One region of the Micromonospora sp. B9E7 genome, then DNA from elsewhere that is predicted to be linked to it. Evidence: riboswitches for the same ligand, from Rfam matches in the RefSeq annotation. Region 1 holds a riboswitch; each other region holds the start of a gene.

Region 1 (3,270 bases):
GCGATGTCGACGAGTTGTTCGGGGGACATGTCCACCAGTAGGCGCCACAGCGGTTTGTCGGCGAGCCGGGCGACCAGGTCCCACGAGGCGTTCAGCACGGCCGCGAGCGACAGGTGGACGACGCCCTTCTCGGGCCCGAGCCACCGCAGTTGCGAGTCGGACGTGAGCAGGCGGTAGACCGCCCCCATGTCGGCGGCCATCGTCGCCACGTCCAGACCCACGAGGTTCTGTGCCTGGTGGACCGCTGCGGCGGCGACGATGTCGTTGCCCCGACCGATGGTGAAGGTCAGGCCGTGGCCCGCGAGCGGCGCGCCCACGCTGTCGGTGCCGTCGGTGTGCAGGACGACGTAGGCCGCCGAGTAGTCGCCGTCCTTGTTCATGGCGTCTGACCCGTCAGCGGTCAGGGAGGTGGGGAAGCGGACGTCCTCGACGGTGACAGCAGTGATCTGCGGCATGCGCTCCTCGCCCGGCTAGGCCAAAGATCAGATGATCATTTGGAGTATACGGAGGCTGAATCAGATGCGTCAACGACGTCGATCACCTAGTCGGCGCAGACATCCAATGTTTCGGGTCAGGAATGAACCGCTGGCGGCGGGGGTGTCAGAGGCGCAGCGGTCAGGGCCGGCATCGGCGGTCGGGTGGGGTTCTGAAGGTTGGATGTTCGCTTCGGGTGGGCAGATCGACGGCGAATTATGCGCAACATTCCTTACCTCTGTGGACTCTATACATCACACCTTTGTGGATCGCTGCCAGCGACTGCCCGCCCCGGACTGCCGGTGCCGGCGGCCGGTGGCACGACGAGGTCGCGAGAAGGGGGCGCGGCCGGGTGACGGTCGTCACCGCTCGGCCGTCGACACGCCGACACCGACATGTGGGGTGTGACAACCGCCGCGTCCCTATATATGGTGTCGAACGCAGCTGGTTCGGCCGCTCATCCGGCGCGGTCGAGGCAAGAGGGAACCCGGTGGAATTCCGGGACTGTCCCGCAGCGGTGAGTGGGAACGACAGCCGTCATCAGCACTGGGCCACCAAGCGGCCTGGGAAGCGACGGCCAGTAGGAGACCGGCCAGCCCGGTCGTGCCCACGAGTCCGAAGACCTGCCAGCGCGCCGCGTACCCGCACCCGGGTGGGCGGCGGTCCGAGGCCGCGTGGGACGGCTGACGCCACCTGACCCACGCCGGGCTGGCGTGGCGTCCGTCGGTGTCTGTCTCCTCGCGTCCGGACCACCAGGTCTCGAACTCCGAGGAGCGAGTGGTGACAGTCACCGAGGTAGTCCCGGCCAGCGCCGACGCCGCCCTGCGGCGGACGCCGATGCAGGTCCGCAAGCGCGACGGCGCCACCGAACCCGTGGACGTGAACAAGATCGTCCGGGCGGTCGAGCGGTGGGCCGACGACCTGACCGACGTCGACCCGATGCGCGTCGCCACCCGCACCATCAGCGGCCTGTACGACGGCGCGACGACTGCCGAACTGGACCGGCTGTCCATCCAGACGGCGGCCGAGATGATCGGTGAGGAGCCGCAGTACTCGCGCCTCGCCGCCCGGCTGTTGGCCGGCTACGTCGACAAGGAGGTGCGTCGGCAGGGCATCGCCTCGTTCAGCGCGGCGATCCGGGTCGGCCACGCCGAGGGCCTGATCGGAGACGACACCGCCGCGCTCGTCGCCGCACACGCCGACATGCTCGACGACGCTGTCGACCCGGACGGCGACCGGCGGTTCGAGTACTTCGGGCTACGCACGGTGTACGACAGGTACCTGCTGCGCCACCCCACCAGGCGGCTGGTGCTGGAGACCCCGCAGTACTGGCTGCTGCGGGTGTCCTGCGGCCTGTCCCGTACGCCGGACGAGGCGGTCGGCTTCTACCGGCTGATGTCCAGCCTGGCCTACCTGCCCAGCTCACCGACGTTGTTCAACTCCGGTACCCGGCACACCCAGATGTCCTCCTGCTACCTGGTCGACTCTCCGCTCGACGAGCTGGACTCGATCTACGCGCGGTACGCCCAGGTCGCCAACCTGTCCAAGTTCGCCGGCGGCATCGGCATCGCGTACTCCCGGGTCCGGTCCCGGGGCGCGTTGATCCGCGGCACCAACGGGCAGTCCAACGGGATCGTGCCGTGGCTGCGCACGCTGGACGCGAGCGTCGCCGCGGTCAACCAGGGTGGCCGGCGCAAGGGCGCGGCGTGCGTCTACCTGGAGCCGTGGCACCCGGACATCGAGGAGTTCCTGCAACTGCGGGACAACACCGGCGAGGACGCCCGGCGCACCCACAACCTGAACCTGGCCAACTGGGTTCCGGACGAGTTCATGCGCCGGGTCGAGGCCGACGAGATGTGGTCGCTGTTCGACCCGCACGAGGTGCCCGAACTGCCCGACCTGTGGGGGGAGCGGTTCGACGCCGCGTACCGCGAGGCCGAGGCGCAGGGCCGCTACGTGCGGCAGGTCCCGGCGCGGGAGCTGTACGGGAAGATGATGCGGACCCTGGCCCAGACCGGCAACGGGTGGATGACCTTCAAGGACGCGTCGAACCGGCTGTGCAACCAGACCGCCGAACCGGGCAACGTGGTGCACCTGTCCAACCTCTGCACCGAGATCGTCGAGGTGTCCAGCGACGCCGAGACGGCCGTGTGCAACCTCGGTTCGGTGAACCTCGCCGCCCACCTGGTCGACGGTGGCATCGACTGGGAGCGGCTGCGCGCCACGGTCCGTACCGCGGTGACCTTCCTCGACCGGGTCATCGACATCAACTACTACCCGACCACCCAGGCGGCGGCGAGCAACCCCCGCTGGCGGCCGGTCGGGCTCGGGCTGATGGGCCTGCAGGACGTCTTCTTCGCGCTGCGGCTGCCGTTCGACTCGCCGGCCGCCCGGGAGCTGTCCACCCGGGTCAGCGAGGAGTTGTACCTGACCGCGCTGGAGACCTCCACCGACCTGGCGCGACAGTTCGGCGCGCACCCGACGTACGCCCAGACCCGGGCCGCGCGGGGCCAGTTGCAGCCCGACCTGTGGGGTGTCGAGGGTACGCAGACCGCCCGGTGGGACGCGCTGCGGGAACGGGTCGCGGCGCACGGGCTGCGTAACTCGCTGCTGGTGGCCGTCGCCCCGACCGCGACCATCGCCTCGATCGCCGGGTGCTACGAGTGCATCGAGCCGCAGGTGTCGAACCTGTTCAAGCGCGAGACGCTGTCCGGGGAGTTCCTCCAGGTCAACACCGCCCTGGTCCGCGAGCTGAAGGCCCGTGGCCTGTGGACCGACCGGATCCGGTCGGCGATC
Region 2 (3,270 bases), on a different contig from region 1:
TGACGACCCGGCCAACGCAGCGGACCGTTCCCCGCTCAGTCGGCGACGTCCACGATGACCTTGCCCTCGGCGGTGCCGTCGGCGACCAGCCGGTGGGCGTCCATGACCGTGTCGAGCGTGAACGTGCGTGGATCCAGTCGCGGGCGCAGGGCACCGGCATCGGCCAGCGTCGCGATCTCGCGCAGGATGTCGCCGTGGTGTTCGCGGCCCCGTCCGGTGAGCATCGGCAGCAAAGTGAACACGCCGGAGTAGGTCGCGCCACGGAACGACAGCGGGGCGAGCGAGTGCGACCCCCAGCCCAGCGCGCTGACGACGTGCCCGTGATAGGTGCGTACCGCCGCGAACGACGCGTCGAGCGTCGCGCCACCGACGTTGTCGACGACGATGTCGAACCCCTCGCCACCGGTGTGCCTCTCGACGTACTCCTCGACGCTGGTCGAGGTGTAGTCGATCGGCACGGCACCCAGGCTCTCGATCACCCGTACGCTCGCCGGGCCTCCCGTGGCGTACGCCTCGGCGCCCCTTGCCTGGGCGAGTTGCACACCCACGTGTCCGACACCGCCGGCACCGCCGTGCACCAGCACCTTCTGCCCGGCGCGGACCCCGGCGCGGTCGACCAGCCCTTCCCACGAGGTGACCGCCGCCAGGGGCAGTGCGGCGGCCTCTCGCATCGAGAGGCTGCTCGGCTTGCCGGCCAGCAACCGGGCGTCCACGGCGGCGTACTCGGCCAGCGACCCCTGCAGGTCGCCCACTCCCCCGCACAGCCCGTACACCTCGTCTCCCGGCGCGAACCCGGCCACCTCCGCGCCGACCGCGGCGACGACGCCGGCCAGGTCCAGTCCGAGCACCGCGGGCGGCTGGACGCGCGCGTGCGCGGCCTTTCCTGCCTGGATCTTCGTGTCGAGTGGATTGACCCCGCTGGCGATGACGCGCACCAGCACCTGCCCCGCCCCGGGAGCGGGTTGATCGACGTCCTCCACCATCAGTGGACTGTCGAACTCCCGCAGCACCGCAGCGCGCATGACGGTTCACACCCTCCGTGATCTAGACATCACCTGGACGCTATCCAATTGGGTTGCCGGCCGGGCGACATCCGGGTTGTCCTGCGTCCGCATCCGGCGCGCCCGGCCGGACGAGCGACGATCGCGGCGAGCCACCCGGGGAACGTCGCGACGGACAGCCCGAGCGGCTCTCAGCCGTCCTCGGCGCCGTCGAGCAGCGCCCGCCGCAGGGCCAACCGGTGTTCGCGGCGGATCTCCGCCTCCCGGTACCGACGCCGGTCCCCGTCGGTCTCCGGTAGCAGCGGCGGCACCGTACGAGGCTGGCCGTCGTCGTCGACGGCGACCATGACCAGGTGGGCGGTGGCCACGTCGGTGGGCGGCACCGCCCGGTCCCACCGGTCGGCGGTGACCTTGACCGCGACCTCCATCGAGCTGCGTCCGGCCCAGGTGATCCGGGCGTCGACGTGGACGACGTCGCCGACCCGTACCGCGCGCAGGAAGGCGGTCTCGTCGATCGCGGCGGTCACCGCCGGCCCGTCGGAGTGCCGGGCGGCGACCACACCGGCGACGGAGTCGATGAGGTTGAGGATCCGGCCGCCGTGCACCGTACCCATCAGGTTGGTGTGGTGCTGGTCCATGATCTGCGACAGGGTCAGGTGCGACGCCGACGGCGCGCGGCCGGCGATCGTGGCGGTGTCGTGCACAGCGGTAGTCCGTCCCTCGGGAAACCACACCACCGGAACGCGGACACGCTGACGAGGACGCGCCGACGTACGGCACGTCACCCGCTGAGCCCACCCGCGAGGCCGACGGCGGCGCACACGGTCGTGTGCGCAGCGCAGGCAGGTCTTCGGACTCGCGGGCCTGACCGGTCGTGCCGGTCTCCTACCGGCCGTCGCTTCCCAGGCCGACGGCCCAGTGCTGATGACGGCGTTCGTTCCCACTCACCGCTGCGGGGCAGTCCCGGACTTCCACCGGGTTCCCTCTTACGACGCCCTGCCGGTCACGACGGGGCGAACCAGCGCCGCCCGCAGCATAGCTGGCCAGGGAAGTCGCGGCACCGGGGGCACGGTGCGGAGACAGCGGCGCGGCATCGTCGGCTTTTGCCATGTGAGGAAAAAGATCGCCAGCTCTTGAAAAAAGCCTCACTCCGGTCAGGATATTCAGATGCGTCGTCTCCCTCAGACTCCGGGGCGGGTGCTCTCGGGCGTCCTCGCGCTCCTCCTCGCCTCGGCGGTCGCTCTCCTCGCGTCCGCCCAACCCGCCGCGGCTCACGGGACTCTCGCCATGTCCACGCCGGCGGGTGGCGCCACGGTGAGCGAGCCGTTGACGTCGGTGCAGCTCTTCTTCACCGAGAAGGCCGCGCCCAACGCGTTCTTCACGGTCACCGCTCCGGGCGGCGTCCGCGTCGACAACGGCTGGTCGTACGGGGAGCCGAAGCCGCTGGACCAGCCGGTACGGGAGTACTTCCTGGTCAACGGGCAGTTCGAGCCACGTGAGTACACCACCGGGTTCCCTGCGGCGGTGGCCGTCACCCACCTGCCGGCCAAGGGCCAGTACTCGGTGAGCTACCTGTCGGTCGCCTCGGACGGCGACACCGTGCGGGGCACGCTGACCTTCCGCTACAACGGGCGGGTGACGGCGGCACCCAAGGGGTGGAGCCCACCGACGACCCAGCCGGACCCGGCGTTGGTGGCCGCCAGCGAGCAGCACGGGTCGTCCGGGCAGGCGTCGGCGGTGCCGACCACCTCGGCGCAGCCGGTGACCCCGCCGTCCGGGGCCGCGGCGGCCCCGCCGACCGGGTCGACCGACGAGGGCGGCTCCGGAGCACCGGCCTGGGTCGGCTGGGCGGTGGCGGTCGCGGCGGCCGTGGCGGTGGCCGGATTCGTCGTCTGGCGTCGGCGGACGGGGTCCACCGGCCAACCCACCGGCCGGGGCCGCACCTCGCCGGCGACCTCCGGTCGACGCGGCGGCGGTGCCCGTACCACGAACAAGGCCGCCGCCGGCAAGACCAGCGGGGGCAGGGCCGTCGCGGGAAAGACGGCTGCGGGCAAGACCTCCGCGGGCAGTGCCGGCGTGGCGAGCGGCGTCGGTGCGCAGCCCACGGGCGGTAAGCGGCGACCCGTCACCGTGCCGGCGGCGCGCACGGGCACCGCGGTCGTCACGGCCCGCGCGGGCGTCGCGGCCGATCCGACGCCTACCGATCAGGAGGCGAAGGCCACCGCCACCGCTGACGACGAGTCGACTGTCGACCCCAGAGCACGGCCCG
Region 3 (3,270 bases), on a different contig from region 1:
GGGGTGCCGAGGCGACCCCGACGAAACTGGACCGGGAGGCGACTCGGGACGACCTCGCGGCGCTGGAGGAGTTCGTGGCCACCCGGCGGGGCGTGGAGTTCTACCTGGAGCCGGAGACCACCGCGACGGACACCACGGTGATGGCGATCGCGCACGACGGCGAATGGATCCGTCGCCGTACCGGAACACCCCGCGCGGCGGGGGCCATCGCCCGCAAGCACTCGGTGCCGCTGTACGAGGCGGCGCGCACCGGCTACCCGGAGCGGATGCGGACCTGGAGCCGGGCCCACCCGGAACGCCACGCCCGCTGAGACTCGCCTGCTCAGGCGTCCTCGACGGCCGAGCGGGCCTGCTCGAGCGTCATCGGCTCGGCGTGGCTGGAGACGTACCAGTGGTAGTCGTCGTCGAGAAGTCGACGGACCAGGCCCAGGTCGAGGCCGTCCTCCGGCCGACGCAGGTGCGCCGGCGGCGGGTAGAAGCAGTCGCCCAGCAGCATGACCCCCGAGTCGGGCACCAGCACCACGGTCGAGTCCGGTGCGTGCCCGCCGCCGACGTGGCGTAGCCGAACCCCGACCGGCAGCTCGGCCACGTCGGCGAAGGTCCGGGTCGGCGGCAGGATGGCGAAGCCTTCCCAGGACGCCATCGCGCGAGCGCGGGCCTGAAAGCTCGGGCGGAGGCGGGGGTTGGCGCGTACCTGCTCGTCCAGATAGCGGTGGCTCCACGGTCGGGTGGCCTCGGCGCGCAGCAGCGGCACGGCCGTCTCGTGTCCGACGATCTCGATTCCGGGCCAGGCGCAGGCTCCCCAGACGTGGTCCCAGTGGTGGTGGGTGTAGACGAGCCAGCGCGGCTGCGGCAGCCCGGCCGCGGCGAGCGCGGCCTGGATCTCGCGGGCGTGCGTGAGGCTCTGCCCGGCGTCGATCATCACACTGCCGCGCTCGTCGGCCACGACGGCGACGCTGGCCTGGACCGCCTCCGGGTCGGGATCGCCCGGGCAGAGCCAGACCCGGCCCGCCAGGTGGTGGAACTGCGGGGCGGCCAAGGTGATCGACCTCCGAGATTGATCACGGACACTGGTGTGGCGTTCGCCGATCCTAGGTGACGGTGCCGCCCGGCGCCGCCCTGCCGGGTGATCGGCGCAGGTCAGAGTTCGTTCGACCGTCCTTTGCTCTGCCTACCTATAGGCACCGGACACGCAGCGTCACCGGTGCACATAGGTAAGCAGAGCAAAGGACGGCGGGCATTGATCTGGGGCATTGCGCCGTGCGGGGGTCGCGCTCGCACCGATCGCCGAAGCTCGATGAGTGCCGTCCGCCTGGCGGGGCCGGACCGGCGTTGACCGGCAGCGGAGGGGTGTGGCAGCATTCGCGGCCTGACGGCAGTGAAGGAAGTCGGTGCGATTCCGACGCGGTCCCGCCACTGTCACCGGGGAGCGATCCCCCCTCGTGAGTCACGGCCGTGTGTCTGCGGTTGGAAGGCCGGGGGAGAGCATCGATCCGGAAGCCAGGATACTTCGGCCGTCGGGACGTACCCCAGGGCGTGGACACCCGAGGAGGACCCGATGACGCACGGCGTCTCATTCATCGACGAACATCGTCATGACTCGCGCGGTGGGCGCTTCACCGCGCCCGCGACCGGCTACGCCCCGCTGAGCTGAGCGCCGCCCGCCGCCGACCGGCCCCGCCGCTCGCGCCCGCGAGCCGTCCGCGCCGCCGTCGTACCGGCTGACGCCGCACCCACCCGCATCGTCGCGGTCACCCTCGTGGTGGCCGGGGCGTCACTCCCCGGAGCCTGCCGTGCGCATCCTGCTGCTCTCCACCGCCGACACCGACCTGTTGGCCGCCCGCGCCAGCGGTGCCGACTACCGGCTGGCCAACCCCGCCCGGGTCACCGCCGACGAGGTACCCGCCCTGCTCGACGGCGTGAACCTCGTCGTCGTACGCCTGCTCGGCGGTCGACAGGCCTGGCCGGACGGCCTCGCCGCGGTGCTCACCTCCGGCGTGCCGACGGTCGTGCTCGGCGGCGAGGCCCTGCCCGACGCGGAACTGATGGCCATCTCCACAGTGCCGTCCGGGGTCGTCACCCAGGCGCTGGCGTACCTGGTCGAGGGCGGGCCGGACAACCTGGGGCAGCTGGCCCGGTTCCTCTCCGACACGGTGCTGCTCACCGGCGAGGGGTTCGCCCCACCCGCACCCACCCCGGCGTACGGCGTGCACCGTGAGTACCCGACCAATCCGGAGCGGCCCACCGTGGGGATCGTCTTCTACCGTGCGCACGCGCTGGCCGGGAACACCGAATTCGTCGACGTGCTCGCGGACGCGGTCCGCGAGGCCGGCGGCAACCCGCTGCCGATCTTCTGCGGCTCGCTGCGCGGGCTCACCACGGGCGCCGGCCCGCTCGGGCTCTTCGCCCGCTGCGACGCGTTGCTGGTCACTGTCCTCGCGGCCGGCGGCGCGGTCGCCGCGGATGCCTCCGGAGGCGGCGACGAGGACGCCTGGGACGTCGGCGCCCTGGCCGCCCTGGACGTGCCGGTCATCCAGGCGCTCTGCCTCACCAGCACCCGTGCGCAGTGGGCCGACAGCGACGCCGGGCTGTCCCCGTTGGACGCCGCGATGCAGGTGGCCATCCCCGAGTTCGACGGCCGGATCGTCACCGTGCCGTTCTCGTTCAAGCAGATCGACTCGGACGGCCTCTCGGTCTACGCCGCCGATCCCGAGCGGGCCGCCCGGGTCGCCGGGATCGCGGTGCGCCACGCCCGGCTGCGGTACCTGCCCAACCCCGACAAGCGGATCGCCGTGGTGCTCAGCTCGTACCCCACCAAGCACTCCCGGGTCGGCAACGCCGTCGGGCTGGACACCCCGGTCTCGGCGGTCCGCCTGCTCGCCGCGCTGGCCGAGGACGGCTACGACCTGGGCGACGCGCCGCCGCCCACCGACGGGGACGCGTTGATCCATGCGCTGATCGCCGCCGGAGGCCACGACGTGGAGTGGCTCACCCCGGAGCAGTTGGCCGCCGCCGAGGCCCGGATACCGGGGCACACGTACCGGCGGTGGTTCGACCAGGTCCCGGCCGAGCTGCGCGAGCGGATGCGGGAACACTGGGGTGAGCCACCCGGCGAGCTGTACACCGAGGGTGGCGACATCGTTCTCGCCGGGCTGCGCTTCGGCAACGTGGTGCTGCTGATCCAACCGCCACGCGGCTTCGGGGAGAACCCGATCGCCATCTACCACGACCCGGACCTGCCGCCGAGTCACCACTACCTGGCCGCGTACC

The links. Region 1 has a riboswitch for cobalamin ahead of ABGB10_RS08630 (ribonucleoside-diphosphate reductase subunit alpha). Riboswitches for the same ligand answer to the same signal wherever they lie in the genome.
Region 2: it holds a riboswitch for cobalamin, as region 1 does, so the genes downstream of both, ABGB10_RS02240 (acyl-CoA thioesterase) here and ABGB10_RS08630 (ribonucleoside-diphosphate reductase subunit alpha) in region 1, are expected to answer to the same signal.
Region 3: it holds a riboswitch for cobalamin, as region 1 does, so the genes downstream of both, cobN (cobaltochelatase subunit CobN) here and ABGB10_RS08630 (ribonucleoside-diphosphate reductase subunit alpha) in region 1, are expected to answer to the same signal.

What each region holds. Positions count from the first base shown of each region.
Region 1 is NZ_JBDPLX010000004.1:179,594-182,863, reverse strand. Features, by position in the region: gene ABGB10_RS08635 (enolase C-terminal domain-like protein) at 1-455, opposite strand, end outside; cobalamin riboswitch at 903-1,120, shown strand; gene ABGB10_RS08630 (ribonucleoside-diphosphate reductase subunit alpha) at 1,312-3,270, shown strand, end outside.
Region 2 is NZ_JBDPLX010000001.1:515,442-518,711, forward strand. Features, by position in the region: gene ABGB10_RS02230 (hypothetical protein) at 1-3, shown strand, start outside; gene ABGB10_RS02235 (zinc-dependent alcohol dehydrogenase family protein) at 36-1,022, opposite strand; gene ABGB10_RS02240 (acyl-CoA thioesterase) at 1,193-1,705, opposite strand; cobalamin riboswitch at 1,825-2,039, opposite strand; gene ABGB10_RS02245 (copper resistance protein CopC) at 2,169-3,270, shown strand, end outside.
Region 3 is NZ_JBDPLX010000029.1:17,651-20,920, forward strand. Features, by position in the region: gene ABGB10_RS30595 (hypothetical protein) at 1-311, shown strand, start outside; gene ABGB10_RS30600 (MBL fold metallo-hydrolase) at 323-1,039, opposite strand; cobalamin riboswitch at 1,382-1,511, shown strand; gene cobN (cobaltochelatase subunit CobN) at 1,794-3,270, shown strand, end outside.